Regions from separate parts of the Mycolicibacterium tokaiense genome, predicted to be linked through region 3. Evidence: predicted binding sites of a transcription regulator. Region 3 holds the regulator's gene; each other region holds the start of a gene.
What was found. The regulator LexA, encoded in region 3, represses DNA repair genes until DNA is damaged. The targets are predictions, from matches to a motif close to CGAACANNTGTTCG.

Region 1 (9,694 bases), 4.0 Mb from region 3:
ACCGGTGACGGGACGCCGGCCGGTGCCGGCGTACCGCGGGAGTCGTTGCGGCAGTGGTATTCCGAGCAGGCCGAGAATCTGGTGGAGACCCTGATGGCGGCCGGTCCGGACGCCCCGGCCTGGGTGTTCGGACCGGTGTCCGGACCCGGGAACGTCGCGTTCTGGATCCGGCGCCAGATGCACGAGACAGTGGTGCACACCTGGGATCTGCTGTCGGCGCAGGGTATCGACGACAACCTGGACCCGGCGCTGGCGTGGGACGGCGTGGCCGAGGTGGCTGAGGTGTTCTATCCGCGCCAGGTGGCGCTCGGCCGGACGCCGCCGTTGCCGGCCGCCCTGCGGCTGGAGGCGACCGACCTCGACAGACCCGCGGTCACCGTCGGGCACGGCGACCAGGTCACCCTCGCCCTCCCGGCCGCTGACCTGCTGCTCACGCTGTGGCACCGGCGACAGGCGCCCGAGGGCCCGGCAGCGGCGTTACTGGCCGGCGCGTTGACGCCGTGAATCAGGGCAGTCGCGCCAGCGCATCCCGCAGGATGCGGCCGGTGCCCTCCCGGTCGGGGTCCTTGCGCACCACCAGTCCCTTGGCGAAAGACAGTTTGTCGCCGTCGAGACGGGGCGCCACGTGCAGATGGATGTGGAACACCGTCTGGAACGCGGCCTTGCCGTCATTGATCACGATGTTGTTGCCGTCGGCGGCCAACTCCGAGTGGCGCGCGGCCTGCCCGATCCGCTGACCCACCCTCACCAGCCCGGCGACCGTGTCGGCCGGAGTGTCGGTGAGGTCGACGCTGTGGGTCTTGGGGACCACCAGGGTGTGGCCGCGGACGATCGGCCGGATGTCGAGAAACGCCAGGTAGTCGTCGTCCTCGTAGACCCGGATGGCGTCGGCCGCACCGGCGACGATGGCGCAGAACACACAAGACATCCCGCCACGGTAGCGAAGCCCCTCAGAGGTTCTCGGCCGACCACTCGGCCAGCCGGCGCTCGCGCTCCTGCGCGCTGACCTCTTCGACGCGGGTCATCACCGCCCACCGCTGCCCGAACGGGTCCACCAGCGATGCGTAGCGGTCGCCGGTGGCAAAGGTCGAGAGCGGTTCGCGGATGGTGGCGCCGGCAGCTTCGGCGCGGGTCACCACAGCGTCGGCATCGGTGCAGTACAGCACGATCGAATGGCTGCTGGTGTCGGCCGCCGGGGCTGCGGCCAGACCGAACTGCGGGTTGGGGTCCGACAGTTGCAGCCGGCCGTGACCGAAGTCGAGTTCGGCGTGGGCGATCAGGCCGTCCGGGGTGTCCATCTTCTCCAGGAGCTGTGCTCCGAACACCGAGGTGTAGAAGTCGATCGCGGCGGCAGCGCCGTCGACCACGATGAAGGGGGTCAGGCTGGTGTAGCCGTCGGGGATCGGTGACACGCTCATGCGGTCCAGTGTTTCTAGAATCGGTGCGTGACGGCTTGGAAAAACGCGCCGCAACTCGGGATCGTCGGGCGGGCGCACTCCGCAGATGCCTTCGAACTGTCCCGGTGGGCGCCGTCGACCGCAGCCGCCGAGTACGTAGAGCACTTCTGGTCGGTGCGCTGGGACCTGCCACCCGGGCAGGAGCACCACAGCACCGTCATCTCCTTTCCCGCCATGCACCTGACCCACGAGTGGGGCACCGACGGGCCGCGGCACGGCCACCCGCTACCGAACACCCTGGCCCACGGGGTGGTGGCCAGCGTCTTCCGGACAACGCTGCACGGTCGCGGCACCGTGGTGGGGGCCCGGTTCCATCCCGGCGGATTCGCGGCGCGCTTCGATCACGACGCCTCGGCGTACACCGGGCAGACGGTGCCGGTTGGGGACCTGTTCGGGGCGCCGCTGCGGATTGAGGACGATCGTGATTGTGCCGCAACACAACTCGATGACGCGATCAGCTCTCACCGAGGTCAGCCGGATCCCACCTACCGGGCTCTGCGCACCCTGCTCGACGGCATCCGCGACGATGCCGACGTCCGCCGGGTCGAGCAGGTGGCCGCCCGGGCGCCGTGGAGTGCGCGCACCACACAGAAGGTGTTCAAACGGTATGTCGGGGTGCCGATGAAGTGGGTGCTCTGCCGCTACCGGTTGCAGCGGGCGGCGCTGGACATCGAAACCCACCCGGGCATCGACCTGGCCGAGCTGGCCGTGCGTCACGGCTGGTACGACCAGGCGCATTTCAGCAACGATTTCCGGTCTATGCTGGGTTGCGCCCCAGGCGAATACGCAGCGGTGCACGGCGCCTGAGCTACGCTGCGCCGATGGACAACATCGAGTTGGCCTTCGCCGGGGCCGCCGAGCAGGCACGCATGCTGGCCACGGGAGCCGTCACCGCGCCGAAGCTGGCCGAGCTCTACCTGGACCGGATCAACCGGCTCGACCCTGAGTTGCGGGCATACCGCACGGTGTTCGCCGACCAGGCTCGGGCCGAGGCCGCGGCGGCCCAGGAGCGCCTCGACGCGGGGGAGCGACTCCCGTTGCTGGGCGTACCGATCGCCATCAAGGACGACGTCGATGTCGCCGGAGCCACCACAACCTACGGCAGCAACGCCCACGGGCCGGCACCCACCCGCGACGCCGAGGTGGTGCGACTGCTGCGTGATGCGGGTGCGGTGATCCTGGGCAAGACCGCCGTGCCAGAGATGATGATCTGGCCGTTCACCGAGACCATCGCCTACGGCGCCACCCACAACCCATGGGACCTGGCCCGAACCCCCGGTGGCAGCAGCGGTGGCAGTGCGGCCGCTGTGGCCGCGGGGCTGGCACCCATCGCGCTGGGCTCCGACGGGGCGGGTTCGATTCGCATCCCGTCGACGTGGTGCGGTTTGTACGGTCTCAAACCGCAGCGCGACCGCGTGCCGCTGGCCCCGCACGACGACGCTTGGTGCGGCATGTCGGTCTACGGGCCCCTGGCCCATACGGTGGAGGACGCCGCGCTGTTCCTCGACGTCACGTGCGACAAGGCGATGCCCGGCCCCCAGGGTGGTTTTGTGCGAGCGGCGTCGCGACCGCCCAATCGGTTGCGAATCGCGTTGAGCGTCAACGTTCCTCCGCTGGTGACCGCGCACCGCGACGCCGAACAGCGCGCCGCGGTCCATCAGGCCGGCGCGCTGCTGCGCGAACTCGGCCACAACGTCATCGTCCGGGAGATCGACTACCCGAAGACCGGCGTGTACGGACACGTGCTGCCGCGGTACTTCCGCGGCATCTACGACGACGTGCGCACCCTCCCGCACGCCGAGCGGCTCGACTCCCGTACCCGCGGTATGGCGCGGATCGGCCGGATGATCTCCGATGCCCGTCTCGCGAAAATCCGTGCGGCCGAAGCAGATTTTTCCGCGCGGGTGTTGTCGATCTTCGACGACGTTGACGTGGTGATCACCCCCGGTACTGCGACCGGGCCGTCCCGGGTGGGTGCCTATCGCCGCCTCGGTGCGGTGTCGACGCTGTCGCTGGTCGCCGCGCGTACGCCGTACCAGGCTGCGTTCAACGCGACGGGGCAGCCTGCTGCGGTGGTGCCGTGGGGGCTCGACCGCCACGGCCTGCCGCTATCCATCCAGTTGGTGGGCCGCCCCTACGACGAGGCCACCTTGCTGGCCTTGTCCGCCGAGATCGAGGCCGACCGACCGTGGGCCGACCGTCGCCCGCCAGTCAGCTGAATCCCTTGTGCCACTTGGTTATCTGACGTCACATCGCGCCGATCTTTGAGTTCCTAAGCGATGTCAAGTCATGAGGCGGCTTCTAGACTGTGGTTGACGGGCCGGTGGATTGGAGCGCTTGGCGACTCCTGTTGTCCCCGGCCCGTCCTTCCTTTGAGTCGCTGTGTGCGGCGGGTGTCGGCGGCCTTGACTCGAATCTTCTGGTCGACGCGGTGGTGGGCGGTGACCAATTTTCGGCCTTCGTCAGCGTGGATGGGTCGGCCGTCGATATCCCGCATTTTGTAGGGCTGACCTGTGCGGAGGCAGGTGGCGATACGGGTCAGCAGTATGGTGGCGATGTGGCAGAGCGCTGAGTCATGATGACGCTCGGTTTGCATGAGCCGTTTGTACTTGGCGGCCAACTGGGGATCGGTCTTGCGGGCATGATCGGCGGCGGCGAAGAGCGCTTCCCGCAGCAGCGGATCGCCGGCCTTGGTCAATCCGGTCTGTTGATGGGTTTGCCCGGACTGGTTGAGCTTGGGAATCAGCCCGGAGTAGGCGCGGATGGCAGCTAACGAGTGGAATCGGTGGGGTCCCGAGACGGCCGGCGATGACGGCGCCAATGATCGGACCGACGCCGGGCGCGGAGGCGATGATGCCGTTGGGGTCGGCTTCGGCGTAGAGGTTGGCGGCTCGTTCATCGAGGTCGTCGATTTGTTCGGTCAACGCAAGGGCTTGTTCGGCTTCTACGGCGATATCGGCGGCCAACTCGGCGAAATCGATGCGCGCGTCGTCGCCAGAGCCCCACAGCTGCAACGATTCCCGAGCTGCAGCGAGGATCGCGGTGGCGTAGGTTTCACGCCAGGCGCCGCGGGAGTGGCGGATCAGGAATCGGGTCAGCCGTGCATGTCCGAGGCGGATCACTGTGTTGGGATCGGCGTAGCGGGCCAGCAGTTCTAGGGCGGTCTTGCCGAATCGGGCACTCAAGGCGTCGTACCAGGCCGGGCCGAGCAACTCCAGTTGGGCATCGAGGCGTTGAAAGACCGCGGTGCGGCGTTTGACGATGGATGATCGGATTTTGACGATCCGGCGCAGTGGCTCAGCCGGGCCGCCGCCGGTGTGATCGCGCAATCCTTCGGGGTGCAGGAGTGGCAGCCGGGCCAGCATTTTGGAGTCGAGGTGGTCGTTTTTGGCGTGTTTGGAGTAATAGGCTCGTAGATCGGCAGATTGCGTCGTGGGAACCATGGACACTCGTGCACCTCGGTGGCGGAACCACGATGCCAACGGCGCCCAGGCGTTGCGGGTGGGTTCCATGATGATGCGTACGGTGTCGCGCTTCTTTAGTCCGCAAGCGGTCCAGAGCTTCTCGAGTTCATCGGGGCGAGTGAAGAATCGCCGACCTGTCCAGACGAAGGTCCCGTCAGGGCGCGCCAGGGACGCTTGATGAGCAGCCCTGCAGGCGACATCAATGCCTAGGATCAGTTCCATGCCATGTCCTTTCGATCAAGTGGGTGGTTAACCTGCGATCGAGGCTGGCATAGCCCAGACATTCCATAAGCAGGAGTCCAACCATCAGTCGGCTCCAAGTTCCCGAACAGGGACACCAGAATCGCGCAGGTTGTGCCGCGACAGCCACTCAGAAATCAGGAATCCCAGAAGGTTCCAGTCGGTAGCCTGGCTGTCCGCGAGCACTCACTCAATCTAAATGTCGGTGGTCGCCCGTATGTTCGAGGCATGGGCAGATCGGCAGTCGCAGACCGGGAGGCGATGCTGGCTGCCCTGGCGCAGATCGAAGAGCTGACCGCCCGGATGAATCGGTTGTCGATCGACGCGTTCTCCGATGCCGAGTTGTTGGCGCTGCAGCAGCGCCGTGAAGCCATCACCCGCGCGCAGCCGGTGTTCGATCATCGGGTGTATCAGCGGATCACGTCTCAGAGTTCACCGGTGGCCTTGGGTGCGAAGAGTTACGCGGCGGTGTTGTCGCAGCGGTTGCGGATCTCCAGCTCGGAGGCGCGCCGCCGGTTGGATGAGGCGGCGTTGTTGGGGCCGCGGACCTCGCTGACCGGTGAGCCGATGTCACCCTCGATGCCGGGGTTTGCGCGCGGTCAGGCGCAGGGGTTGATCGGCGCCGAGCACATCAAGCATCTGCGGTGGTTTTTCCGTGAGCTGCCCGGCTTCGTGGACTTTCAGACCCGGGAGAACGCCGAGGCCCAGTTGGCCCAGCATGCCTGCGAACTCGGCCCCGAAGCGTTCCGGACAGCCGCAGCGCAGATGCTGTATCTGCTGAACCAGGACGGGGAGCTCTCCGATGAAGACCGTCAAGCCCTGGCCTATATCCGGGTGGGTAAGCAGCGCCCGGACGGGATGCGCCCGTTCGAAGGGTTGTTGACGCCGGAGGCGTGGGCGACTCTGGAGCCGTTGCTGGAGCGCAACGCCGCCCCGGGGATGTGCAACCCGGCTGATGAGAATCCCTGCCTCGAGGGTGAACCCACCGAAGAGCAGATACGCAACGACACCCGCACCGCCGGCAAACGGAACCACGATGCGCTGCTGGCTCTGTGCCAACGCTTGCTCACCACGCAGCCGACCGGGACCATCAACGGCCTGCCCGCGAACGTGGTCATCACCGTGAGTCTGACCGATCTGGAGAAGGGCACCGGCCACGGGTTGACTGCCGGCGGCACGAGGCTGCCGATCGCCGATGTGCTGAAGTTCGCCGCCCACTCCCGGCCGTGGCTGGCGCTGTTCGACGGGAAAGGCCTGCCCCTGCACCTGGGCCGCGCCAAGAGGACCGCCACCCTCGCCCAGCGCCTGATGCTGCTGGCCAAACACCGCGGCTGCACCATGCCCGGCTGCACCGCCAGCGCCTACCGTTCCCAGGTGCATCACGCCAACCAGGACTGGAAGGACGGCGGGCGCACCGACATCGAGGACCTGACGTTGGCGTGCGGGCCGAACAATCGGATGGTGGAGACCACCGGCTGGACCACCCGCAACCGCCCAGACGACGGTGTGACGGAGTGGATACCGCCGCCACACCTCGACTGCGGTCAGTCCCGCACCAACAACCTGCACCACCCGGAACGGATCATCGACCCCGGCGATGACCCATAGGTGGTCACTGCAACGCCTCCCGCCACGCCGCCAGCTTCTGCGCGACGGGCATGGTGTGCGCCGGGCTGGTCGAAGGCAACCGAATGAACCGGCGCGCGTCGTCGAATCCGACCAGCCTGCGGTAGTTGGCCTCTGCCGCTCCGCCGGTGAAGAACACCCGGGTGATGGTGGGATACTCGCGGTAGAACGCACCGAAGTCGTTGGCCACCATACTGTCCGGCTCCACGGCTGAGTCCAGGCTGCCGGCGCGTCGGCAGAACCGCAGCACGTCCCACACCGCCACGCCGTGGTTGATCAGGGCGGCCGTCCGCTCCGGATATGGCGCTGACGCGGAGAACCCGTACAGCGCACCGGTGATGGTCCAGAAGGCGTTGCGCGGATTGCCGTAGTACTGCTGATGCGCCAGCGACAGCACACTCGGCGCGTTGCCCAGGAACAACACGGTGGGTGCACCGCCGACGATGGGCGGCAGGCCTTGCACATTCATCGGCCCAGCAGTTCGCTGACCGTCACGAAGTCATAGCCGTCAGCGCGCAGTCGCTCGATGATCTGCGGCACCGCAGCCCGTGACGGCGCCCGGGAGTCCGCCATCACATGGAGCAGGATGATCGACCCGGGGCGTACCGAACCCACCGTCTCGTCGACAATCGTTGCAGTGTCAGGGTTTCCGGCGGAATCGGGCTCGACATCCCACGTGATGCTGACGCGATCATGCTCGGCCAGATACCGCGGCAGCGTCCACAACTTCTTGCAGAACGGCGGACGGAAGGTGACCGGACCTTGGTAGCCGGTTCGCGCGATCGCCGCATCGGTGCGCTCTATCTCGTCGGCGACAGTCGTCGGTGACACCAGCACCATCCGCCGGTGTGTGTAGGTGTGATTGCCGATGTCGTGCCCGGCCTCCGCGATCGCCCTGCCCTCGGCGGGATGCCGGTCCAAGTCGGCGCCGTTGAGGTAGAAGGTCGCCGGCACCTTCGCAGCCGCCAGCATGTCCAGCACCTCCGGCGCGTGTGCACTCGGGCCGTCGTCGAACGTCAGGGCCACCACCTTGTCGGTCGTGTCTACGCGGGATACCAACTCGCCGGCCAACTGGACCGTGCGCGCATTCATCACCACGTAGCCGGCCATCAACGTGACGACCACCAACGTCGCCACCCCGATGACCCACCGCCACACGGTTACCTGTTTACCAGGGCGATATGTGGAGCCTCACCGGCGGCCAGCGCCGGTGAGACTCCACAAGCCCCAGCTCACGACAGGTGGTGCACCTCCTGCAGGCCGTACACCGGCGTCGGGATGCCCTCGTAGCGCGCCTTGAGCTGCAGTGCCAGATACAGCGAATAGTGCCGGGACTGGTGCAGATTGCCGCCGTGGAACCACAGATTCTCCTGCTGGGTGGGCTTCCACATGTTGCGCTGCTCGCCCTCCCACGGACCGGGATCTTTGGTGGTGTCGCTGCCCAGGCCCCACACCTTGCCGACCTTGTCGGCGACGTCCTGACCGATCAGATCGGCAGCCCAGCCGTTCATCGAGCCGTACCCCGTGGCGTACACCACCACGTCGGCGGGCAACACCGTGCCGTCGGCCAGCACCACGGAATCCGACGTCAGGTGCGACACCTGGCCGTGGGCCAGCTTGATGGTGCCGTCGGCCACCAGATCGCAGGCGCCGACGTCGATGTAGTACCCGGACCCGCGCCGCAGGTACTTCATGAACAGGCCCGAACCGTCGTCGCCCCAGTCCAATTCGAAACCCGCGGCGGTCAGCCGGTCGTAGAAGTCCTTGTCGCGCTCACGCATCTGGTCGTACAGCGGGATCTGGAATTCGTGCATGATCCGGTACGGCAACGAGGCGAAGGTCAGATCCGCCTTCTCCGTCGTCATCCCCGCAGCCAGGGCGCGTTCGGAGTACAGGTCACCCAGCCCGATCTCCATCAGCGAATCCGAGCGCACGATATGGGTCGAGCTGCGTTGCACCATCGTGGTGTCGATCCCGTTATCCACCAGTGCTTTACAGATGTCGTGCGCGGAGTTGTTGGACCCGATCACCACCACCTTCTTGCCGGCGTAGCGATCCGGGCCCGGGTGCGCCGAGGAGTGATGCTGCTCGCCGGCGAACTCGTCTTGGCCGGGCAGCGTCGGGATGGACGGCTTGCCCGACATCCCGGTGGCCAGCACCAGGTGCGTGGGGTGCAGGGTCAGCTTCTCGCCGTCGCGGTCCACCTCGACCGTCCAACGCTCGCCGTCATACCGCGCCGAGGTGCACGACGTCCTCGACCAGTACGGCACCTCCATCACGCGGGTGTAGAACTCCAGCCAGTCGCCGATTTTGTCTTTCGGCGCGAACACCGGCCAGTTCTGCGGGAACGGCAGATAGGGCAGGTGGTCGTACCAGACCGGGTCGTGCAGGCACAGCGACTTGTAGCGCTTGCGCCACTGATCCCCGGGCCGGTCGTGCTTGTCGACCACCAGGGCAGGCACCCCGAGCTGGCGCAGCCGTGCGCCCAGCGCGATGCCGCCCTGTCCGCCGCCCACCACCAGGATGTAGGGCTGCACGGTGCGCCCCAGCGACGCGTCCTCCTCGGCCTTCTTCTCCGCCCAGGACCGCGGGTCGGGATCACTGCCGTGCACCGCGCCCATCACCCGCGAGGGGCCCTTGCGTTCCTCGTGTCCCTTCAGTTCCTGCAGCGCGGTCAGGAAGGTCCAGGCCTCGTCGCCCTTGAGGCGCAGGTGCCCGATGCCACGGCCGACGCCGGTCTCGAACTCGATGAACGCGGACGTGACTGCCTCCTCCCCGGAACCCTCCTGCACCGGAGCCTCCCGGGTGCGGAACCCGGACGGATCGGTGTCGGCCAGGCGTTCGGTCAGCAGGTCGGCCACACCGTCGCGGCCTTCGACGGTCTTGATGTTCCAGGTGAAGGCCACC
Region 2 (9,694 bases), 1.5 Mb from region 3:
CGTATTGCCGCCGCCGCCGAGGACGATGTGGTGCGGTGCCCGGAGTGTGGTGCAATTCTGTTGCGCAGTAAGGGTTTCGGTTCGTGAAAGTTCTGGTCGAGGCCGACGGGGGATCGCGGGGTAACCCGGGCCCGGCGGGGTACGGCGCGGTCGTTTTCTCCGCCGATCGCGGGGCGGTGTTGGCGGAGGCCAAGCAGTCGATCGGCACGGCCACCAACAATGTCGCCGAGTACCGCGGCCTCATCGCGGGGTTGACCGAGGCGCTGGCAGCGGGGGCCTCCGAGGCGGCGGTCGCCATGGACTCCAAGCTGGTGGTGGAGCAGATGTCGGGCCGGTGGAAGGTCAAGAACCCCGATCTGGCTGTGCTGTTCGAGCAGGCCCAGGAGTTGGCCCGGCAGTTCGACGCCATCAGTTACCGGTGGATTCCGCGTGCGCAGAACTCGCACGCCGACCGTCTGGCCAACGAGGCGATGGACGCCGCAGCAACGACCGAATCGGTGGAAGTGGCCACCAATCCGGCGGGGTGGACCGGTGCCCGCGGTGCGCCGACGCGGATGCTGCTGCTACGCCACGGTCAGACCGAACTCTCGGTGGAGCGGCGCTACTCCGGGCGCGGCAATCCGCCGCTGACCGAGCTGGGCCAGCGTCAGGCGAGCGCTGCCGCGGCGCATATCGGTGGCATCGACGGGATTTCGGCGGTGTACACCTCACCGTTGCAGCGCGCGTACGACACCGCGGCCGCAGCCGCCAAGGTGCTGGGGCTCGACGTGACCGTGGACGACGATCTGATCGAAACCGACTTCGGTGGGTGGGAGGGGCTCACGTTCTCGGAGGCCTCGACATCGGATCCCGAGCTGCACGGGCGATGGTTACGCGATACCAGCGTCGACCCACCGGGTGGTGAGAGCTTCGACACTGTTGCCCGCCGAATCCGCCAGGCCCGCAACCGAATCCTGACCGAGCATGCCGGTGAGACGGTGTTGGTGGTCTCGCACGTGACGCCCATCAAGACGATGCTGCGGATGGCGCTCGACGCCGGCCCCGGCATTCTCTACCGGTTGCACCTGGACCTGGCCTCGTTGTCGATCGCCGAGTTCTACCCCGACGGCGGGGCGTCGGTGCGGCTGGTGAACCAGACCTCGCACCTCTAAGTGTGCAGGTGCAGTCGCTCGCCTTGGGCGCCGAAGATCATGATGGCCTCGACGGGCTCGTCGACCGCACCGAACCAGTGCGGTGTCCACGTGGTGAACTCCACGGCCTCACCGGGTTCGATGGTGAAGTCCCGGTCACCCAGGATCAGCCGCATCTTGCCGGACAGCACATACATCCAGTCCTGACCTTCATGGACTGGGAACTCCGATGGCGGGGTGTTGCGCTGGGGGTCGACGCGGATCTTGAACGCATGCAGTCCGCCTGCCGGGCCGTGGCGGGTGAGCGGCCAGAAGGTCACCTGGTTGTGGGTCTGCGAGGCGCCCCGCACCCGCGGGTCCGGTAACTCGGGTTCGCGCAGCAGGTCGTCGGTGCTCACCGAGAGCGCGGCCGCCAGGCGGGGAAGGTGGTCGAGTGCCAGGCGCCGCTTGCCGGATTCCAGCCGGCTCAACGTCGAGACGTCGATCTGAGCGCGGCGGGACACGTCGTCCAAGGTCAGGCCCTGGCGGACCCGCAGTTCCCGGAGCCGACGGCGCACCAGGGCATCCACATCCGGTTCTTTTGCCTCCATGGCAAATCACCTTGGCATTTTTGTCCTGCGTGGGCAAGCTCGAGTCATGGATGTTGATTGTGTGATCGTCGGCGGCGGGGCTGCCGGACTGAGCGCCGCACTGGTGCTGGGCCGGGCCCGCCGCCGGGTGGTGGTGGTAGACGCCGGCCGGCAGAGCAACCGGGCGGCCCACGGGATCGGCGGGTTGCTGGGCCACGACGGGCGAGCGCCGGCGCAGTTGTACGAAGACGGCCGCGCGGAGTTGACGGCTTACCCCACGGTGGAGGTGCGGGACGGGACCGTGGTGGACGCCACTGCCGTGGCCGGCGGGTTCGTGACGCGGCTGGACGACGGCGCCGAGATCAGCACCCGCACCGTGCTGCTGGCCACCGGCATGGACTATCGGCCCGCCGACCTGCCCGGCGCTGCGGAGCTGTGGGGTGACTCGGTGTTCCACTGCCCGTTCTGCCACGGCTGGGAGGTCCGCGACCGGCCGCTGGCGGTGTGCGCCAACGGCGATCGCGCCGTGCACATGGCCCTGCTGCTGCGCGGCTGGAGCGACGACGTGGTGCTGCTGACCAATGGCCGCGCCGAACTGGATGCCGCACAACAGGTTCTGCTCTCGGCGGCCAAGGTGTCCGTGGACGAACGCCGGATCGTGCGCCTCGACGGCGCGGACGGACGCTTGAAGGCGGTGGTGTTCGATGACGACGAGCGCCTGCTGCGGGGTGGGCTGCTGGTGTCGACCACCCTGCACCAGCGCTCGGCGCTGGCGCAGCAGCTGGGCGTGGAGTTCACTGAGCCGGGTCCCGCTGTTGTGGACGCGGTGAAGGTGGACGCGTTCTGCCGCACCAGTATTCCCGGCGTCTTCGCCGCCGGCGACGTGAGCACCCAGATGCCGCAGGTGGCCGCCGCAGTGGCCGCAGGGGCACTGGCCGGCGCAGCGATCATGCAGACACTGATGTCCGAAGACGTCGGACTTCCGATACCCCCACGAGGAGACGCACGATGAACAGTGCCGAGACACAGGAACTCTGGAACACCATGTACCGCGAGTCGGCCCGACGCTGGAGCGGCGCGGCCAATGTGCGGCTGGTCGAGGTGGCGGACGCGCTGCCGCCGGGGCGGGCGCTGGACCTGGGTTGCGGCGAAGGCGGTGACGCCAAGTGGCTGGCCTCGCGGGACTGGCAGGTCACGGCCGTGGACATCTCCGATGAGGCGCTGCGGCGGGCTGCCGAGGATGCCGGAGAGTTGGCTTCTCGCATCGACTTCCAGCACCATGACCTGACCCGCAGCTTCCCCGACGGCGAGTTCGACCTGGTGTCCGCGCAGTTCCTGCAGTCGCCGGTGGAGTGGGACCGCTACACGCTGCTGCGGCGTGCCGCAGCAGCCGTTGCGCCCGGCGGGCTGTTCCTGCTCGTCGATCATTGTGAGGCGCCGCCCTGGTCGGGGCACCGCCACCAGGATCACCACTTCGCTTCGGTGCAGGAGGTGCTGGCCGGATTGGCGCTGCCGGAGTCCGACTGGGAGGTGGTGCGCGCCGAGGCGGCGATGCGCGACGCCACCGGGCCCGATGGGCAGCAGGCCCGGATCGCTGACAATGTGATGGTGCTGCGGCGCCGGGGCTGAGCGCGGCAGGGATCGAAAACACCTGTACCACTTGAGTATCGCGTGTAACATCACGCGGATTTTTGAGTTCCTAAGCGATGTCAAGTCATGAGGCGGCTTCTAGACTGTGGTTGACGGGCCGGTGGATTGGAGCGCTTGGCGACTCCTGTTGTCCCCGGCCCGTCCTTCCTTTGAGTCGCTGTGTGCGGCGGGTGTCGGCGGCCTTGACTCGAATCTTCTGGTCGACGCGGTGGTGGGCGGTGACCAATTTTCGGCCTTCGTCAGCGTGGATGGGTCGGCCGTCGATATCCCGCATTTTGTAGGGCTGACCTGTGCGGAGGCAGGTGGCGATACGGGTCAGCAGTATGGTGGCGATGTGGCAGAGCGCTGAGTCATGATGACGCTCGGTTTGCATGAGCCGTTTGTACTTGGCGGCCAACTGGGGATCGGTCTTGCGGGCATGATCGGCGGCGGCGAAGAGCGCTTCCCGCAGCAGCGGATCGCCGGCCTTGGTCAATCCGGTCTGTTGATGGGTTTGCCCGGACTGGTTGAGCTTGGGAATCAGCCCGGAGTAGGCGCGGATGGCAGCTAACGAGTGGAATCGGTGGGGTCCCGAGACGGCCGGCGATGACGGCGCCAATGATCGGACCGACGCCGGGCGCGGAGGCGATGATGCCGTTGGGGTCGGCTTCGGCGTAGAGGTTGGCGGCTCGTTCATCGAGGTCGTCGATTTGTTCGGTCAACGCAAGGGCTTGTTCGGCTTCTACGGCGATATCGGCGGCCAACTCGGCGAAATCGATGCGCGCGTCGTCGCCAGAGCCCCACAGCTGCAACGATTCCCGAGCTGCAGCGAGGATCGCGGTGGCGTAGGTTTCACGCCAGGCGCCGCGGGAGTGGCGGATCAGGAATCGGGTCAGCCGTGCATGTCCGAGGCGGATCACTGTGTTGGGATCGGCGTAGCGGGCCAGCAGTTCTAGGGCGGTCTTGCCGAATCGGGCACTCAAGGCGTCGTACCAGGCCGGGCCGAGCAACTCCAGTTGGGCATCGAGGCGTTGAAAGACCGCGGTGCGGCGTTTGACGATGGATGATCGGATTTTGACGATCCGGCGCAGTGGCTCAGCCGGGCCGCCGCCGGTGTGATCGCGCAATCCTTCGGGGTGCAGGAGTGGCAGCCGGGCCAGCATTTTGGAGTCGAGGTGGTCGTTTTTGGCGTGTTTGGAGTAATAGGCTCGTAGATCGGCAGATTGCGTCGTGGGAACCATGGACACTCGTGCACCTCGGTGGCGGAACCACGATGCCAACGGCGCCCAGGCGTTGCGGGTGGGTTCCATGATGATGCGTACGGTGTCGCGCTTCTTTAGTCCGCAAGCGGTCCAGAGCTTCTCGAGTTCATCGGGGCGAGTGAAGAATCGCCGACCTGTCCAGACGAAGGTCCCGTCAGGGCGCGCCAGGGACGCTTGATGAGCAGCCCTGCAGGCGACATCAATGCCTAGGATCAGTTCCATGCCATGTCCTTTCGATCAAGTGGGTGGTTAACCTGCGATCGAGGCTGGCATAGCCCAGACATTCCATAAGCAGGAGTCCAACCATCAGTCGGCTCCAAGTTCCCGAACAGGGACACCAGAATCGCGCAGGTTGTGCCGCGACAGCCACTCAGAAATCAGGAATCCCAGAAGGTTCCAGTCGGTAGCCTGGCTGTCCGCGAGCACTCACTCAATCTAAATGTCGGTGGTCGCCTATATGTTCGAGGCATGGGCAGATCGGCAGTCGCAGACCGAGAGGCGATGCTGGCTGCCCTGGCGCAGATCGAAGAACTGACCGCCCGGATGAATCGGCTGTCCATCGACGCGTTCTCCGATGCCGAGTTGTTGAATGTGCAGCAGCGCCGCGAAGCCGTGCACCGCGCGCAGCCGGTGCTCGATCATCGGGTGTATCAGCGGATCACGTCTCAGAGTTCACCGGTGGCCTTGGGTGCCAAGAATTACGCGGCAGTGCTGTCGCAGCGGCTGCGGATCTCCACCTCGGAGGCGCGCCGCCGGTTGGATGAGGCGGCGTTGTTGGGGCCGCGGACCTCGCTGACCGGTGAACCGCTGGCACCCTCCATGCCGACGTTCGCGCGCGGTCAGGCGCAGGGGTTGATCGGCGCCGAGCACATCAAGCATCTGCGGTGGTTCTTCAGCAAGCTGCCGTTGGCGGTGGATTTTCAGACCCGGGCCAACGCCGAGGCCAAGTTGGCCCAGCATGCCTGTGAGCTGGGGCCTGAGGCGTTCCGCACAGCCGCAGCGCACATGCTCTATCTGCTGAACCAGGACGGGGAGCTCTCCGATGAGGACCGTCAAGCCCTGGCCTACATCCGGGTCGGCAAGCAACGCCCCGACGGGATGCGGCCCTTCGAAGGCTTGTTGACCCCGGAGGCCTGGGCGACTCTGGAGCCGTTGCTGGAGCGCAACGCCGCCCCGGGGATGTGCAACCCGGCTGATGAGAACCCCTGCCTTGACGGTGAACCCACAGAAGAGCAGATACGCAACGACACCCGCACCACGGGCAAGCGGAATCACGACGCGCTGCTGGCGTTGTGCCAACGCCTGCTCACCACGCAGCCGACGGGGACCGTCAACGGATTACCGGCGAACGTGGTGATCACGGTGAGTCTGACCGATCTGGAGAAGGGCACCGGCCACGGGCTGACCGCCGGCGGCACGCTGCTGCCGATCGCCGATGTGCTGAAGTTCGCCGCCCACTCCCGCCCATGGCTGGCGCTGTTCGACGGCAAAGGGCTACCGCTGCATCTGGGCCGGGCCCGCCGGACCGCCACCCTCGCCCAGCGGTTGATGCTGCTCGCGAAGCACCGGGGCTGCACGATGCCCGGCTGCACCGCCAGCGCCTACCGTTCCCAGGTGCATCACGCCAATCAGGATTGGAAGGACGGTGGGCGCACCGACATCGAGGACCTGACGTTGGCGTGCGGGCCGAACAATCGGATGGTGGAGACCACCGGATGGACCACAAGAAACCGCCCCGAGGATGGTGTCACCGAGTGGATCCCGCCGCCACACCTCGACTGCGGCCAGTCCCGCACCAACAACCTCCACCACCCGGAACGGATCATCGACCCCGGCGACGACCCTTAACCCGCAGTGCGCGCCAGGCTGCGCCGGCCACTGCGAATTACGGCCGCCAGCGCCAGCGCGCTGATCAACGCCAGTGCCGCGACGCTGATCCACACGGGCCGGTAGCCCCACTGCGAGGCCACCTGCGCCACTACCAGCGGGCCCAGGAACGATCCGGTGGCAAAGCCCGTCATCAGGGTTCCGGTGGCGCGGGCGGGGTCGTCGGCGTGTGCGCGCATGGTGGCCAGATGGACCAGCCCAGTCCACCCGAATCCCAGTCCCGCTGCCAGCGTCGCGCCGAGAACGAACAGCGGAGGCCACCCCGTTGCCATCAGGGCACCGCCGACGCAGCAGAGGAACAGCAGGGCAACGGCGTTCACCGTCGGATCACGCTGCGGGCGGCGGTCGCCGTACCGGCCGAGGCCGATGCGCGCGAGCACGGCCAGGGTGCCGCAGCCTGCGGCCAGCAGGCCGGCCTGCCCGGGCGCCAGCATGCCCGAGGCCACGGTGCCGGAGATCAGCAGCACCGTCAACGAGGTCCCGGCGGCCGCTCCGCAACAGACGCCGAGGCTGAGGAGCCGCAGCGGAAACGCTGCACCGGACACACCTTCGGTGTCGACGTGGAGTCGGGCCGGACCGGCGTCGGGCCGGTGACAGAACGCTGCCACGACCAGCCCGCAGCTCACCAGGGCGGCGACGGCAAAAGCCCACCGCCAGCCCACCGTCAGGGCGATGGCCGGCACGGCCAGACCTCCGGCAATCCCGGCGGCCGGCATCGCCGACTGCTTGATCCCCAGGGCCAGACCGAGATGCCCCCGCACACCCTCCGCGAGCACCACGTTGCTGGCGGGGTGCACCGCGCCGTTGGCCATCCCTCCCGCCAGCAGCGCGGCCGCCATCACCCAGATGTTCTGCGCCAAGCCCAGGATCACCAGCACCGCGGCATTGACCGTCATCACCGCCATCAGGCTGCGGCGCGGGCCCTGACGGGACACCAGCCGACCCAGCGCCGCGGTGGTGACGGCGGTGGCGCCGTAGAACCCCGAGACCGCCAGACCGACCTGACCGATGTCGAGGTGCAGATCCGCCGAAATCTGGACCGCGGTGGCAGCCACCAACAGCGAGGGGGCGATCGACATGGTGGCCGTCGACGACGCCAGTGCCACCGGACGCAGGTGAAAGCTGGTGCTCAAGCACGGTTCCTCTCGTTGCATCGATTACACCGAGCAACGGCCCAGACCGGCATGACACCGTCCGTGAAACCGGGCGGCGAGCACTGGGGGCAGCCGTCATTCATTCGCCTTTCGCCTGCGGTAACCAGTACCTTGGTTGGGCGAACGAGTTGGCTGGGCGGCCGCGGAAGACCGACCGGTCCTGCAGAGGGGGAGGAGGGACGGCCGGATCTTTCGAGGAAAGTCCGGACTTCACAGAGCAGGGTGATTGCTAACGGCAATCCGAGGTGACTCGCGGGACAGTGCCACAGAAAACAGACCGCCAGTACTGGTAAGGGTGAAACGGTGCGGTAAGAGCGCACCAGCATCCCGGGTGACCGGGATGGCTAGGCAAACCCCACCCGAAGCAAGGCCAAGAAGATCGCGTGGGGGCGCGATCGCGCAGACGTTCGAGGGTTGCTCGCCCGAGTCTGCGGGTAGGCCGCTCGAGGTACCCGGCGACGGTGTGCCCAGATGGATGGTCGCCACTGAACCCTCACGGGTTCAGGACAGAATCCGGCTTACAGGCCAGCTCGTTCGCCCCTCAGAGCTTGCGCACCGCCTTCTGCAGCGCCGCCAGCGCATCCTCCACCTGCAGCCGCGCCGCCTCGGCGAACTCGTACTCGCGTTGGTAGAGCAATCCGTAGGTGAAGGTGTCCTCGCCGGCGGCGTGGGCGGCCTCGGCCTCCTGCAGCAGGTGGGCGCGGCTGACGTGGCTGTCCTGATGGTCGCCGAGCAGCGTCTGGATCTCCTTGGCGGCGCCGGCCACCTTGTCGGCGCCCAGTGCCGAGGCGGTGTATCGCAATCGCTTGGCGCTCTTGCGGATTCGGTGGAGCGCTTCGTCGCGGTCCTCGGTGGCCTCGTCGGCGGCCCGGGCGGCCTTGCGGACCCGCTTGTACGCCGAGTCGACGGTCACCGGCTTGTGCTCGGCACCGTCGGTGGTCACCGGCTCGGAGGTGGCCAGCTCTTCGAGGGCGTCCAGCAGCCGGAAGTAGCGCGGGGTGCGCATGGCGGCCAGCGACCTGCGGTGCCCGACGGCGTAACGCTTCTGGGCGCCGTCGACCAGCCGCTCGTGCACCGGGCCGCGCACCAGCTCGGCGGGCAGGTCGGCCAGCGACTTCTCGTACCGCTCGGCGAGCACCTCGGCGTCGCGGGCCACGCCCAGGATGGCAGCCAGGGCCTTGAGTTCGTCCAGCACCCAGCTGTCGTCGGTCAGGCCGAAGGACTCCTCGGACTCCTTGAGCAGGCTGCGCAGCTTGCGGGTGGTGACCCGCATCTGGTGCACCGAATCCCAGACGTCGGCGCGCACGGCGCGGTCCCATTCCACCAGCTCGGCGACCTGCTCGGCGACCGCGCGGTGCACCGGATCCTCGGGCGTCGGTGCTGGGGCGGGGGCGCTGCCCAGGACCCTGGCCAGCTTCGACCCGCTGGCGGCGGGGGCGGCGCCGGCGTCGAGCAGGCGATTGCCGAGCCGGCCCAACAGCGCGGGGTCGGCGTCGGGGGACAGCAGTTCCAGTTCCCACTCCCGCCATGCCTGCTCGTCACCGTCGGTGGCCCATGCGGTCACCTGGTCATCGCAGAACTCGGCGAGCGCCACCCCGTCGGCGCCGTAGAGCAGCTGGATGTGGCGAGTCGTGCTGATGCGTGCGACGGGCGCCAGTGGACGGTCCCGGACGATCGCCAGCACCACGTCGAGCAGGTCGGCCGGCACAGTGTCGGTACCGGCCTCCAGCGGCACCCGGACCTCGGTGCGCGCGTCGGCGCCCGCGGGCAGTTTGAGGTGCCACCCCTCGTCGCTGCCCCCGGTGCGGCGGCGCAAGGTGATCTTGTGGGCGGCCAGGTCATGGCCGGCGGTGTCGTAGTAGACGGCGTCGAGTGACTCGGCGGGGGAGAGCTCCACCCGGGCGACAGCGTTCAGTCCGTCGAAGGACGGCGACACCGTGGATTCGGTGACGTCGAACTTGCGCTCGATCTCCTTGTGCCGGGTCGGTTTCGCGGTTGGCATGTCCACCTTCGCTGCTGGGATGGGTCCGAGAATCTGAACAGAGTGCCACACCCAGGTGAAC
Region 3 (9,694 bases):
AGGGACGAGGACCTCCCCAGCGGCGATGAACTCGGAGCGGAGTTCGAGCGTTTCCTGGCCCAACAGGCCGGTGACCCGTCTGCGGACCCGTTTGGAGACGACGAGAACAGCTGAGTCGCCGGTGCGGGTCAGCTGACGGTATCCGCCTCGGTACCGCCGCCACGGGGCCCGACGACGAAGTTGGCGTACATGACCCACTCTCCAGTTCGGTGCCCGGGCCGTGATTCGGTGACCGTATGAGCGAGCGCAAACCCAACCTGCGGTCCGTCCGCGAGGTCACCCCGACGCTCGACTTCCGCACCATCCACGGCTACCGGCGGGCGTTCCGCATCGCCGGTTCCGGCCCGGCGCTGCTGCTGATCCACGGTATCGGCGACAACTCGACCACCTGGGCCAGCGTGCAGGCCAAGCTGGCGCAGCGGTTCACCGTGATCGCCCCGGACCTGCTGGGTCACGGGCAGTCAGACAAACCGCGCGCCGACTATTCGGTGGCCGCCTACGCCAACGGGATGCGCGACCTGCTGGGTGTGCTGGACATCGAGAGGGTGACCGTCGTGGGGCACTCCCTCGGTGGCGGCGTGGCCATGCAGTTCGCCTACCAGTTCCCGCAATTGGTGGAACGCCTGATTCTGGTGGGGGCAGGCGGTGTCACCCACGACGTCAACATTGCCCTGCGGGCGGCGTCCCTGCCGTTGGGCGGGGAAGCGCTGGCGCTGCTGCGGTTGCCTCTGGTGCTGCCCGCTGTGCAGGTGGCGGGCAAGGTGGCCGGCAGCCTGCTCGGGAACACCTCCCTGGGCCGTGAGCTGCCCCATGTGCTGCGCATCCTGCGGGACCTGCCCGAACCGACCGCCTCATCGGCGTTCACCCGGACCTTGCGCGCCGTGGTCGACTGGCGTGGCCAGGTGGTGACCATGCTGGACCGGTGTTACCTCACCGAAAGTGTTCCGGTGCAACTGATCTGGGGCGACCGCGATGTGGTGATCCCGGTCAGTCACGCACGGATGGCACACGCCGCGATGCCCGGCTCTGAGTTGGAGATCTTTGCCGGGTCAGGCCACTTTCCGTTCCACGACGACCCCGATCGTTTCGTCGAGGTGGTGCAGCGCTTCATCGACACCACCGAACCCGCCGAATACGACCAGGCTGCGCTACGCCAGCTGCTGCGCGACGGGGTGCGCGAGCGCTCCATCTCCGGCACCGTCGATACCAGGGTGGCCGTACTGGACGCGATGGGGCACGACGAGCGCAGCGCCACCTGACACCGTCGGCGGACTCGCTGAAAACACCCCCGCCTGCGCCACGTAGAGTCGGTACATGGGTATCGACGTGACTGTGCTGCGGGTGTTCACCGACGCTGCGGGCAATTACGGAAACCCCCTGGGAGTAGCGCTCGCCGATGCCGTACCCCCGGGGCAACGCCAGCAGCTGGCCAACGAATTGGGTTACAGCGAAACAATATTCGTCGATCCGCCGAAGGCGGACAGCAGTTCCGCCCACGTCCGGATCTACACGCCGGTCACCGAACTGCCCTTTGCCGGCCACCCGACCGTGGGCGCGGCGTGGTGGCTGCGCGAGCAGGGCACCGCGGTGCACACCCTGCAGGTGCCGGCCGGGGTGGTGCAGGTGACCTACGGTGTCGACACTGACGACGGGCTGACCGGAATCAGCGCTCGCGCCGAATGGGCACCTGAGTTCCTCATCCACCAGCTCGCGTCAGTCGAGGCGTTGGCCGACGCCGACCCCGCGGACTACTCCGATGACGTGGAGCACTATCTGTGGACATGGATCGACGAAGATGCCGGGGCGTTGAGGTCGCGAATGTTCGCCAACAACTTGGGAATCGCCGAGGACGAGGCCACCGGCGCTGCCGCGGTGCGGATCACCGAACATCTGAGCCGCGACCTGGACATCACGCAGGGCAAGGGATCTCAGATCCGAACCCGCTGGTCCCCCACCGGCTGGGTGCAGGTCGCAGGACGCGTGGTCGACGATGGCCCTCGCACGGTGCACCTGCCCTGACCGGTCAGCCGGACGCGGACACCCGGCGGTGCTCGCGCAGAGCGCGGATCTCCTGCTCGAAATCATCCGCCGACGAGAACGAGCGGTACACCGACGCGAATCGTAGGTAAGCAACCTCATCGAGGTCCCGCAGTGGGCCGAGGATGGCCAGACCGACCTCGTTGCTGGGAACCTCGGGCGACCCCGCCGCCCTGATGGTGTCCTCGACCTGCTGCGCCAACAGATTCAGGGCGTCGTCGTCGACCTGACGGCCCTGGCACGCCCGGCGCACTCCGCGCATCACCTTCTCGCGGGAGAAGGGCTCGGTGACACCGCTGCGCTTGACCACCGCCAGCACCGCCGTCTCGACGGTGGTGAACCGGCGTCCGCACTCCGGGCACGAGCGGCGCCTCCGAATGGCTTGACCCTCATCGGTTTCGCGGGAATCCACCACACGCGAATCCGGATGCCGGCAGAAAGGACAGTGCATTACCGCTCCTTCGCCGTATTCGACACGTGTTACCCCCGCCTCAGAGAGTACCTGCGCCGCGCACGCGCCAGCCACCGCCATGGCAGTGGCCGCAGCCATCAGACCCATGGTCTCAGCCGACGGGGGCGATCAGCGTCTGCCCGGCGTTCACCGCTGCGCCCTCGAGGCGGTTGAGCTCACGGATCTGCTGCACCGTCTCACCGATGGGGGCCTCCGGCGCGATGCGGGCGGCCACAGTCTGCAATGTCTCCCCGGACTGCACCTGCACGACGGCCAACTTGGCCGGCGCCGGTGCCGAGCCACCCTGGATGGCCTGGCCGAACTCCGCCACCGCACCTAGCCACACCGTGATCATGGCGGCCAGCAGAGCCAGACCGACCGTGGTGACCGGCGTGATGGCGCGGGCGCGGCGGTGTGGCGCCCGCGAGACGCGCACCCCGGTGCCGCGCTGCCGCAGCGCAGCACCGGACGGGCGGATCTCGGCAGGGCGCCGACGGGCCTGCTCACCGGCGGGGCGGTACCGCAGCGTGGTGGGATCACCGACGGGAGCGGGCTGGGGCAGACGCGGGGGCAGGGTCGAGGTGATGGTCATGGCGGATCCTTTCGAATGTGGGACGTGATGACGTGAGCGGCCGGGACGGGTGTGACGAGGGCGGTCGAGCTGGTCCATGTTCGCTCCTGTGTTCGAATTTACTCGATCACACGTTCGAAGGAAAAGCCTGAATCCGAACATGTGATCGATCTGTTGCCGAACGATAAACCGGCCCACCGACAAAAAAGTTCGCCTCATCCGCCTCAGCAGTCACGCCGGGATGCACGGCAGCGATCGGCGACACGCCTCGAACACATGTTTGATTCTGGTGGCTCTGGCGATTACATTCGGTGCCATGGGTGACAGCACGGACACAGGCTCAGACGCGCAGGACGGCTGGCGCGGCACTTCTCCAGACCCGTCGTTGACCGAACGGCAACGCACCATCCTCGAGGTCATCCGCACCTCGGTGACCACCAGGGGTTATCCCCCCAGCATCCGCGAGATCGGCGATGCGGTCGGTCTGACGTCCACCTCCTCGGTGGCGCATCAGCTGCGCACCCTGGAGCGCAAGGGCTACCTGCGGCGCGACCCCAACCGGCCCCGCGCCGTCGACGTCCGGGGAGCCGACGATGCGGCGGCGGCGGTCGTCACCGATGTGGCGGGTTCGGATGCGCTGCCGGAGCCCACGTTCGTCCCGGTGCTCGGCCGCATCGCCGCAGGTGGTCCCATCCTGGCCGAACAGGCCGTGGAGGACGTCTTCCCGCTCCCCCGCGAACTCGTGGGTGAGGGCTCGCTGTTTTTGCTCAAGGTCGTCGGCGAGTCGATGGTGGACGCTGCCATCTGCGACGGTGACTGGGTGGTGGTCCGACAACAGAACGTGGCCGACAACGGCGATATCGTCGCAGCGATGATCGACGGTGAAGCCACGGTGAAGACCTTCAAACGCACCAGCGGTCAGGTGTGGCTGATGCCCCACAACCCCGCGTTCGACCCGATTCCGGGCAACGATGCCGCGATCCTGGGCAAAGTCGTCACGGTCATCCGCAAGATCTGACCCGGCCTCGGCCGGGTCAGATCTTGCGGCCGATCACTCCGCTTTGGTGAACCCGTTGGCCTCGGCCAATTCCTCGCTGGCGAACCATATCTCGGCCACCGTCACCTCGTAGGAGTCCGAGCCTGGTGGGTGATAAGTACCGGTGCGCATGCTGCCTTTGACGGGATAGCCCTCGGGCGCCTCGTCGGGATCCTCCAGCGGAAGATGGATGGCCGGGGGTGCCGACGAGAAGCCCGTGGGGGAGGCCGCACCTGCGCCCAGTTCCTCGGGCTGCGCGTAATCCTGAGGGTCGTAGGCGGATTCGGCGCCGTGGTCCGATTCCGAATGGTCGTACCCCGGATGGCCGTAGTGCTCCGGCTGCGGGGTCTCCTCGACGGGCTCGGTGTAGTCGGACTCCGGGTAATCCGGGTAATCGGTCTGCCCATGGTCGTACTGCTGGTGCTCGCTCTGCTCATGGTCTCCGCCATAGGCCCGCGGATCGTGCTCGGCCAGGGGCCCGTCGGCAGGCGGTGGCGGGGCGCCGTACACCGGTGCGAACAACGAGTTCGACGCCGGCGGTTCGTAATCCGCGTCGGTCAACCACGGCGGCCGGGAGTCCTCGGCGGGCACGGCGGCGTGCCGGCCGGAGGGTGCGTCGGGATCGGACTGCACCCGGGTGGGCGCGGTATCCACATCGTCGGGATCCTGCTCGTCCACCTCGGCGTCGAGGTCGTCACCTTCGTGGGCGCCGTGATGGGTGAACAGCGCCGGCCCGCTCACCGGTTCAGCGCCGGATTCCGACGGGACGTCAGCGCCGGACCAGGGCGTCGCACCGGGCTCGCGTTTGGCCCAGGGCGGCTGCGCGGCGAGATACGCGGTGTCGTCGGAATCGTGGTCCGCGGGAGTCGACGGACCGCTGGTCTGCGCCGATGGTGCCGTGGCCCACAGGCCCCGGTCCGCGTCGTCGCGCGTGTCCCCCGAATCGGCGAGGCCACCCCGCTCGAACTCGCTCCGCTCGAACTCAGTCGGCTCGAACTCGCTCCGGTCATCACCGGGCATCGGACCGTAGCCACCCGTCTGATCAACCGCGGGGCCACCGGCGCCGCGGCGTCGCGCCACCAGGAAGCCGGCCAGCGCCAGCACCAACACCACCGCCACCCCGAGAATCGCCCACGGGTACCAGTTCTGCCCGCCGGACTCGGCGTCGGATTCGTCCTGCGCCGACGGCTGCGCCGAGGTGGCGCTGGGCGCGGGCTGCTGCGCCAACTCGAGACCCGAGAGCCGCTCGGCCAGCTCCGGGGGCTGGGTGCTGAACGTGTTGTTCGAGCTGTTGTAGGTGACCTGGCCACCGCTGAAGTTCTGCGTGATGGTGTCGTCGCCGGTCTGATCGGCGATCGGTACACCCAGATCACCGCCGCTGCCACCGAGTTCGTCCCACGCTGCTTTCATCGGGCCCCGGACGATCACCGCACCGTGTTCAGGTGTCCATACGATGGCCGGTTCGCCCTCGGCGCCGAACGTGCTGACGCGGCTGCCCGGGATGTCACCGTCGGCTTCGTTGGTGACGGGAAAACCGAGCTCCCCGGTGGGCCCGCCCGCCTCTTCGTACTTCTCCAGGATGGTGCCGCTGACGATGTGCGCGCCGGTGTCGGGCGAGTAGAAGATCTTGCCGCCGTTGAAGTCCTGGCCGGCCCCGCCGTCGCCCACTGCGTACTGGTCGCCGGTCTTGGCGCCCAACTGCCCGGTGGGGCCACCGGCCACCCGCCAGGCCACGTTGATCGCGCTGGTGGCGTCGTCGGGCAGCGGCAGATCCGCGAGCTGTCCGGCGAGTTCGGGCGGTGTGGTGGTGAACGTCTTGGCGGCGGTGTCGTAACTGATCTGTCCGCCGGCGAAGGTCTGGGAAATCGTTTCGCCGCTGTACGTTTCATCGCCGGTCGGGACACCGAGGGGCCCGGACGAGCCGCCCAGGCGGTCCCAGGCCGCGTTGATGATCCCGCGCACCACCCATGCCCCCGTCGCGGGGGTCCAGAAGATCACCGCACCCTCGGGCGAGTCGAACGTGACGTTGCGGCTCTCCGGCGCGCGGCCGGGACCCTCGTCGATGTTGGGGAAGCCCAGGCCGCTGTCGGCGGGCCCCCCGACGGCGCGGTACTTGTCCAGGATGGCGCCGAACATGGACCGGGCCCCGGTGCCCGGCGAGAAGAAGATCGCGCCGCTGGCGAAGTCCTGTCCGAAGCCCGCACCCGCCGGGTACACCCCGCCCACCTTGGGACCCAGCGGTGAGGTGTCGCCGCCGGCGGCCACCCAGGCCGCATCGATGGCGGCGACAGCATCTCCTTGAGGGTCGGCGTGCGCGACCGGAGCCGACGGCACCACGAAGGCAACTGCGGTACACATCACCGCCAGAACTCCGAAGGCCCATCGCAATGGGTTCCGCTGCGTTCTCATGCCCACTCCCCGCGTTTACCGGCCGGTGCCCGAAAAGCCAATTCCGTCAACTCACGGACAATAGCCGAGCACAATATGGCCATATCGCCGTCATTTCGACGACAATACCCACCTCATACCGAATTCACGTGCAGGCCGGATGCGTTTTGCGCGCATGATGTTGTGCTATTGGGGGGCTCAGACCCCGAGACTGCGACCCACGATCTCTTTCATGATCTCGGTGGTCCCGCCGTAGATGGTCTGCACGCGTGCATCGAGAAATGCGCGCGCGACGGTGTATTCACGCATGTAGCCGTAACCGCCGTGCAATTGCAGGCACCGGTCGACCAGACGCACCTGCGCTTCGGTGGTCCACCACTTGGCCATGGCGGCCTGTTCGGCGGTCAACTTCTCATCGAGGTGGAGCCGGATGAACTCGTCGACCATGATCCGCACCGCGGTGGCCTCGGTGGCCAGCTCGGCCAGGGTGAACCGGCTGTTCTGGAAGCTGCCGATCGGTTTGCCGAAAGCCTTGCGCTCCTTGGTGTATTGAATGGTCTCGTCGAGCACCGCCTCCATCGCTGCGGCTGCCATGACGGCGATGTTGAGCCGCTCCTGCGGCAGGTTCTGCATCAAATAGATGAAACCCATGCCCTCGTCGCCGAGGAGATTCTCCGCGGGCACTTTCACATCGGTGAACGACAGTTCCGCGGTGTCCTGGGCATCCAGGCCGATCTTGTCGAGGTGACGCCCGCGCTCGAAGCCTTCCATCCCCCGCTCGACAACCAGCAGCGAGAAGCCCTGCGCACCCTTGTCGGGGTCGGTCTGCGCGACGACGATCACCAGGTCGGAGTGAATACCGTTGGTGATGAACGTCTTCGAGCCGTTGAGCACCCAGCTGCCGTCGTCCTGCTTGACCGCGCGGGTCTTGATGCCCTGCAGGTCGCTGCCCGTGCCGGGTTCGGTCATGGCGATCGCGGTGATCAGCTCGCCGCTGCAGAAACCCGGCAGCCAGCGCTGACGCTGCTCCTCGGTGGCCAGGCGCAGCAGGTAGGGCGCCACCACGTCGTTGTGCAGCCCGAAACCGATCCCGCTGTAGCGCCCCGCCGTGGTCTCCTCGGTCAGGATGCAGTTGTAGCGGAAGTCGTCGTTGCCGCCGCCGCCGTACTCCTCGGGCACGGCCATGCCCAGGAAGCCTTGCTTGCCGGCCTCCAGCCACACGTTGCGGTCGACGATCTTGTCCTTCTCCCACTTCTCGTGGTGCGGGGCGACGTGGCGCTCCAGGAAGGAACGGTAGGACTCGCGGAACAGTTCGTGCTCCGGCTCGAACAGCGTGCGCTGGTACTTGACGGCACTACCCATGATGAGACCTCCGGGGATTTCGACAATACGTCTTGCCACTGACGATATACCAACCGGGTGGTTGGTCGGCAAATGCGGTCGGCTCCCACCTCGTAAACTCCCCGCATGTCCGGCTCCGGCCTCACCCACTGGGGCGCTTTCCACGCACAGGTCGCCGATGGTGACATCACCGCCGTACAGGCCCCGGCGGGCGACGTGGACCCCTCCCCGCTACTCGGCAATCTGCCGGGGTCACTGCGTCACCGTGCCCGGATCGCCGGTCCCGCGGTGCGCCGGGGCTGGCTCGACGACGGCCCCGGGCCCACCGACCGGCGGGGGGCCGACGACTTCGTCGCGGTCTCCTGGGCCGAACTGACCGACCTGCTGGCCGACGAACTGCGCCGGGTCGTCGACACCCACGGCAACGAGGCCATCTACGGCGGCTCCTACGGCTGGGCCAGCGCCGGGCGGTTCCACCACGCCCAGAGCCAGGTGCACCGGTTCCTCAAACTGCTCGGCGGCTACACGTCGTCGCGGCACTCCTACAGCCTGGGCGCCACCGGGGTGATCATGCCGCGGGTGGTCGGCACGCACGACGACCTGTTCAAGCGGTCCACCAGTTGGGACGTCATCGCCGAGCACACCGACCTGATGGTGTGCTTCGGCGGCATCGCGATGAAGAACACCGCCGTCAATCACGGTGGTACCACTGCACATCCGGCGCGGGACGCCCTGAACCGGCTGCGGGCGCGCGGCGGGCGCATCGTCTCGTTCTCCCCGCTGCGTGACGACGTCGACGGCGATTGCACCTGGCTGCCCTCGGTACCGGGCACCGACGTGGCCATCATGCTCGCGCTGGGCCATGTCCTGGCGCAGGAGAACCTGGCCGACCGGGATTTCCTGGCAACCTACTGCGTCGGGTACCCCCGATTCGAGCGCTACCTGCTGGGCCTCGACGACGGGGTGCCCAAGTCACCGGAGTGGGCGGCCCCGATCTGCGGTCTGCCCGCGGACACGCTGCGCACGCTGGCCCGGCAGATGGCCGCCGGGCGCACCATCGTGACGGTCAGCTGGTCACTGCAGCGCACCGAGCACGGCGAGCAGGCACCCTGGATGGGGCTCACGCTGGCCGCGATGCTCGGCCAGATCGGGCTCACCGGAGCCGGTTTCGGCCACGGCTACGGCTCCATGAACGAACCGGGCCTACCGCCCATCCGCTGCCGCCTGCCGGTGCTGCCCCAGGGCGTCAACCCGGTGCAGACGTTCATTCCGGTCGCCGCCGTCAGCGACATGCTGCTGCATCCCGGCGAGCGGTTCGAGTTCAACGGGTTGACGCTGACCTACCCCGACATTCGCTGCGTGTACTGGGCCGGCGGCAACCCGTTCCACCACCATCAGAACCTGCCCCGGCTGCGGCGCGCTCTGGCCCGGGTGGACACCGTGGTGGTGCACGACCCGTACTGGACCGCGATGGCCAAGCACGCCGACATCGTGGTGCCGTCCACCACCGCCTACGAGCGCAACGACTTCTCCGGTTCCCGCAACGACCCCGTGTTCATGGCCATGCCTGCCCTGGCGACACCGTTTGCGAACTCCCGCAACGACTATGAGACGTTCGCCGCGCTGGCCGAGAGCCTGGGCTTCGGCGAGCAGTTCACCGAGGGCCGCACCGAGCGGCAGTGGCTGGCACATCTGTACGACGGGTGGGCGCGCACTCTCGATTTCACCGTGCCCACCTTCGAGGACTTCTGGTCGGCCGGATCGCTGCGGCTCCCGGTCGAGGAGGGCCTGACCCTGTTGGCGGATTTCCGCGCCGATCCCGACACGTACCGCCTGGGCACCCCGAGCGGGCGCATCGAGATCTTCTCCG

Region 1: a site for LexA is predicted at 5,372-5,385, ahead of G6N58_RS01265 (HNH endonuclease signature motif containing protein). Genes of this name have one in related genera too.
Region 2: a site for LexA is predicted at 5,041-5,054, ahead of G6N58_RS27790 (HNH endonuclease signature motif containing protein). Genes of this name have one in related genera too.

The regions. Positions count from the first base shown of each region.
Region 1 covers NZ_AP022600.1:268,792-278,485, reverse strand. The annotation lists gene G6N58_RS01295 (maleylpyruvate isomerase N-terminal domain-containing protein) at 1-504, shown strand, start outside; gene G6N58_RS01290 (HIT family protein) at 506-928, opposite strand; gene G6N58_RS01285 (VOC family protein) at 951-1,418, opposite strand; gene G6N58_RS01280 (AraC family transcriptional regulator) at 1,446-2,264, shown strand; gene G6N58_RS01275 (amidase) at 2,279-3,676, shown strand; gene G6N58_RS31290 (transposase) at 3,745-4,356, opposite strand; partial or broken gene G6N58_RS31285 (IS110 family transposase) at 4,721-5,143, opposite strand; gene G6N58_RS01265 (HNH endonuclease signature motif containing protein) at 5,390-6,769, shown strand; gene G6N58_RS01260 (DNA-deoxyinosine glycosylase) at 6,774-7,256, opposite strand; gene G6N58_RS01255 (polysaccharide deacetylase family protein) at 7,253-7,897, opposite strand; gene G6N58_RS01250 (flavin-containing monooxygenase) at 8,020-9,694, opposite strand, start outside.
Region 2 covers NZ_AP022600.1:5,763,801-5,773,494, reverse strand. The annotation lists gene G6N58_RS27820 (zinc ribbon domain-containing protein) at 1-87, shown strand, start outside; gene G6N58_RS27815 (bifunctional RNase H/acid phosphatase) at 84-1,151, shown strand; gene G6N58_RS27810 (helix-turn-helix domain-containing protein) at 1,148-1,720, opposite strand; gene G6N58_RS27805 (NAD(P)/FAD-dependent oxidoreductase) at 1,767-2,711, shown strand; gene G6N58_RS27800 (class I SAM-dependent methyltransferase) at 2,708-3,328, shown strand; gene G6N58_RS31380 (transposase) at 3,414-4,025, opposite strand; partial or broken gene G6N58_RS31375 (IS110 family transposase) at 4,390-4,812, opposite strand; gene G6N58_RS27790 (HNH endonuclease signature motif containing protein) at 5,059-6,438, shown strand; gene G6N58_RS27785 (MFS transporter) at 6,435-7,610, opposite strand; RNA gene rnpB (RNase P RNA component class A) at 7,756-8,168, shown strand; gene G6N58_RS27775 (CYTH and CHAD domain-containing protein) at 8,173-9,633, opposite strand.
Region 3 covers NZ_AP022600.1:4,263,245-4,272,938, reverse strand. The annotation lists gene G6N58_RS20850 (proteasome assembly chaperone family protein) at 1-114, shown strand, start outside; gene G6N58_RS20845 (alpha/beta fold hydrolase) at 237-1,259, shown strand; gene G6N58_RS20840 (PhzF family protein) at 1,315-2,019, shown strand; gene nrdR (transcriptional regulator NrdR) at 2,024-2,488, opposite strand; gene G6N58_RS20830 (LysM peptidoglycan-binding domain-containing protein) at 2,601-3,080, opposite strand; gene lexA (transcriptional repressor LexA) at 3,376-4,077, shown strand; gene G6N58_RS20820 (sunset domain-containing protein) at 4,111-6,504, opposite strand; gene G6N58_RS20815 (acyl-CoA dehydrogenase family protein) at 6,682-7,845, opposite strand; gene G6N58_RS20810 (molybdopterin guanine dinucleotide-containing S/N-oxide reductase) at 7,951-9,694, shown strand, end outside.